DNA from 2 places in the Humidesulfovibrio mexicanus genome. Region 2 is predicted to be linked to the other one. Evidence: predicted binding sites of a transcription regulator. Region 2 holds the regulator's gene; the other holds the start of a gene.
What was found. The regulator sigma-54, encoded in region 2, starts transcription at its own class of promoters, with help from an activator protein. The targets are predictions, from matches to a motif close to CTGGCACGGNNNNTGCTT.
Positions count from the first base shown of each region.

Region 1: ispD (2-C-methyl-D-erythritol 4-phosphate cytidylyltransferase) is a predicted target of sigma-54. The motif match lies at 617-634, and genes of this name have one in related genera.

Region 1 covers NZ_FZOC01000006.1:188,766-190,965, forward strand. The annotation lists gene CHB73_RS13115 (zinc ribbon domain-containing protein) at 1-359, shown strand, start outside; RNA gene rnpB (RNase P RNA component class A) at 371-737, shown strand; gene ispD (2-C-methyl-D-erythritol 4-phosphate cytidylyltransferase) at 884-2,131, shown strand.
Region 2 covers NZ_FZOC01000001.1:83,569-85,768, forward strand. The annotation lists gene CHB73_RS00480 (PTS sugar transporter subunit IIA) at 1-97, opposite strand, end outside; gene hpf (ribosome hibernation-promoting factor, HPF/YfiA family) at 100-642, opposite strand; gene rpoN (RNA polymerase factor sigma-54) at 681-2,126, opposite strand.

The DNA of each region.
Region 1 (2,200 bases), on a different contig from region 2:
TGCAGGAGCTCGTCACCGAGGTGGAAGGCCTTATGGAAGGCTACGACGCCAAGAAGGCCACCCTGGACGAGCGCATCGGCAAGGCGCAAAGCCGCCTGGACGCGCTGGCCAAGCGCCGCGCCAAGGCCGGCAAGGTGGTGCCGCCGCCGATCCTGGGCCGCTACGAGTTCATCCGTTCGCGCATCGAGCACCCGGTCATCGTGCCGGTGTCCGACGGCGTGTGCGGCGGCTGCCACATCAAGATTCCGCCCCAGTCGTACAACGAGCTGCAGAAGGGCAAGCAGATCCTGGGCTGCCCCAACTGCCAGCGCATCATCTTCTGGGTGGAGCACGCGCCGCACATCAACGACGAGAAATAGACCACACGGCCGGAGTTGGACGGACCGTCGCCGCGCGCCGCAAGGCGCGGGGAGGAAAGTCCGGGCTCCAATGGGCAGGGCGCTGGGTAACTCCCAGGGGGGGCGACCCCCGGAAAGCGCAACAGAAAGCAGACCGCCAGGCGGCCTTCGGGCCGCCGGGTAAGGGTGAAACGGTGGCGTAAGAGACCACCAGCGGCCGTGGTGACACGGTCGGCTAGGCATACCCCGTCTGGAGCAAGACCAAATAGGGAGGCAGGCTGGCCCGGCTATTGCCTCCGGGTAGGTCGCTTGAGGTGGTCGGCAACGGCCATCCTAGAGGAATGACGGTCTCCCGCCCTCGGGCGGTGACAAAACCCGGCTTACAGTCCGACTCCGGCTTGTGACACTGAACCGGGGGCAGGCGCACGCCTCCCCCGGACCCCTCAAGTCCCAGACCGTCCGAAGCAGACGCGGGACCAAGCCCCGCCTGCCCGGACGGCGTGGGCGGTCCCCGCAGCACGTGGACCACACGCAAGGGGAGCAGCATGACATCCACACCTCCGCGCGTTTCCGAAGCCTGGGCCGTGATCCTCGCGGCCGGAGGCGGAACGCGCCTGGCCGAGGCCCTGGCAGCCATTGGCGGCCCGCAGCGCAAGCAGTATGTCGAGCTGGACGGCGCGCCCCTGTTCTGGAAAAGCGCGCGCACCTTCTCGCGCATCCAGGCCGTGCGGGGGCTGGTGTTCGTGTTTCCGCAGGAGGACCTGCACGCCATGCGCGCCGAGGTGGAGCGCCTTTGGGAGCGCGACCCCCTGGGCCTGCCCTGGCGGGCCTGCGCGGGCGGGGCCAGACGGCAGGACTCCGTGCGCCACGGCCTGGCGGAGCTGCCGAAAGAGGCGGCCTGCGTCCTTGTGCACGACGCCGCCCGGCCCTTCGCCAGCGCGGCCCTCTGCGCCCGCGTGCTGGAGGCCCTGGGCCCGGACCGTCCCGCGGCCATCCCCGGCCTGGCCGTGACGGACACCATCAAGCGCGTGGACGCAGACGACATCGTCGTCGATACCCCGGAGCGCGCGGCAATGCGCGGCGTGCAGACCCCGCAGGGCTTTCTGCTGGCCCCGCTTGCGGCCGCGCACCAGCGCGCCCAGGCCGAGGGCTGGGAGGTCACTGACGACGCCATGCTCATGGAGCGGGCAGGACATCCTGTGCGCGTCGTCCCCGGCGAGGAGGCCAACGTGAAGATCACCACCCCGGCGGACTTGCGGCTTTTGCGCCCGTCCAGGGCAGCCTGCCCGCGCACGGGCTGGGGCTACGACGTTCACAAATTTGTCGCCAACGGCGAGGACGACCCCACCGTGCTGGCCAAGGCACGGCCCATGCTTCTGGGCGGGGTGGCCATTCCCGGCGCGCCGCGCGTGCTGGCGCACTCCGACGGGGACGTGCTGCTGCACGCCGTGACCGATGCCCTGCTCGGCATCGCCTGCGCGGGCGACATCGGCCAGCTCTTCCCGGACACAGACCAGGCCTTCGACAACATGCCCAGCGCCGTGTTCGTGGCCGAGGCGTTGGCCCGCGTCCGGGCGGCGGGCTTCCGGCCGGAGCACGCGGATCTGACCATCGTGGCGCAGACGCCCAAGCTCTTCGCCCACAAGGCGCGCATCGCCGCCCAGGTGGCGCGCCTGCTGGAGCTTGCCCCGGGGGCGGTGAACGTGAAGGCCACCACCGAGGAGGGCCTTGGCTTCACCGGCCAGCGCCTGGGCATCAAGGCCGTGGCCGTGGTGACGGCCAGCCCCGACTAACGAAAAGCCAGCCAGTCCCGCCGCGCAGGGCCGGAGCAATCGCTTCGGCCTTTTTTTTTTCGCAACGCG
Region 2 (2,200 bases):
CTACGGCCATGGTCATTTCCCGCAGAACTTCGGGCTTGCTGGTGGCCGCAAGAGCGGGCAGCACCAATTCCCGATCCAGATACTCGTCAAGACGCATTGTTAGTTTCCGGGGTCGATGAGACCGAAGTCTCCGTTCTTGGTCCTGTACAAAACGTTGACGCGGGCGGTTTCCGCATTGCGGAACACCAGAAACTCGAACTTGCGGCTCTCAAGCTGCATGGCCGCTTCATCGACGCTCATGGGCTTGGGCTCGAAGTTGTCGCTTTCCTTGATGGTTGGCGTCCGGCCAGAGCCTTCGTCAGTGAAGCTTATGACATCCATGCGCGCGGCGCGGGGCGTTCCGGCGCGGCGACGCTCCTTGTGGCGTTCGCGCATCTTCTTGAGCTGCGCCTCCAGCTTGTCAAGCACCTGGTCGATGGTCGAGTACATGTCCTCGGACTCTTCGTAGGCCGAAATATGCAGATTGTCCGCCGCAAGAACCACTTCCGCCTTGTGGCGGAACTTCTCCACGGAGAGATTGATCTGGAGTTCGGTCTCTATGGTATCGCCAATGAACTTGGCCATCTTCTCGAAACGGGAAGTGGCGTATTCCTTCAAGTGGTCGGAGGGCTCGAAATTCTTGAAGGCGAAAGAGATGTTCATGCAATACCTCCAGTAGTCTTGATGGCGCGCGGCGCCTGTTAAAACACGTGCTTGCGCTTGGAGGAAGACTCGATGTGCATGGCCGTTCGGTACTTGGCCACTGTTCTCCGTGCTATGTTCACCTCCAGTTTCTGTTTCAGGATTTCGCCGATCTGTTCATCGCTCAACGGTCGTTTTGGGTTTTCCTCGCCGATGAGCTGCTTGATGAGCGCCTTGACGGACTCGGATCCGACCTGAGTGCCGTCGTCAAGGTCCAGCGCACTGTTGAAAAAGAACTTGAGCTCAAAAATGCCGTGGGGGGTCGCCACATACTTGCTGGTGGTGATGCGGCTCACGGTGGACTCATGCATCCCGATGTCCTCCGCGACCTCCTTGAGGATCAACGGCTTGAGCCGGGTCACCCCATGTTCGAAGAAGTCGCGTTGAAAGCGGACGATACTCTCCATCACCTTGTACAAGGTGCGCTGCCGCTGGTAAAGGCTCTTCATCAGCCATTCCGCGCTGCGGACCTTGTCCTGAAAATATTCACGCTCGGCCGTGTTCTTGGCCTTGGCGTTTTCCATGTAGAAGGGGTTGAGCTGAAGGCGGGGGAACCCCTCCTCGTTCAATACGATGACGAAATCCTGCCCGACCTTGTACACGAAGACATCCGGGCTCACATACTGCGGCTCGCCGGAGGAGAAATGCGCTCCGGGCATGGGCTCAAGACTCTGGATCAGGTCGAGATAGTCCTTCAAATCCTCCATGGTGATCTTGAACTTCTTGGTCAACGGCTTGTAGCGGTGCTTCTCAAAATCCTCCAAGTGATCCCGCACGAGAGAAACCAGCACAGGATCCTCGTCGAGGCCCTGGTGCTGCAGCTGGACGAGCAGACACTCCTGCACGCTGCGCGCGGCCACGCCCACCGGATCCAGCCGCTGGATGCGCCGCACTACAGCCTCTATGTCCTCGACGGGACAATCAGGCAGCTGCTCGGCCATTTCCTCGACCGAAGCCTGCAGATATCCGCGGGAATCCAAGTTGCCAATGACGATCTCGCCGATGTCCAGATCCCGATCAGTGAAGTTGGACAAACGCATCTGCCAGGCCAGATGGCCTTCAAGACTCGGCTTGGAGGTCAGCCTGGACTCGAAGGAGAGCCCCTCTTCAGGCACTTCCAGCTCACGCCCAAGCGACTGCTTCGTAACGCTTGAAAACTCTCCGAGATAGTTTTCCCAATCCGCGCTGCGCATGAGGTTTTCGTCCTCCCTGCTCTGCGCGTCCACATGGGCGGCCTCGTAGTCGTCGAGATTGTCTGTGGCAGGTGCCGTGTCCACAACCTCCGGGTCCAATTCCTCAAGGAAGGGGTTTTCCATGAGTTCCTGCTGAATGGACTCAACAAGCTCTAGCCTGGACAGCTGGAGCAGCTTGATAGCCTGCTGCAACTGCGGCGTCATCACCAGTTGCTGCGTCAGCTTGAGTTGTTGGCGGAGCTCAAGACCCATTCACGGACACCATTGCCTTCACGTCGCCAGGGGGGAAACGCCAAAAAAATTATGAAACCTGGATATTCGCTTGC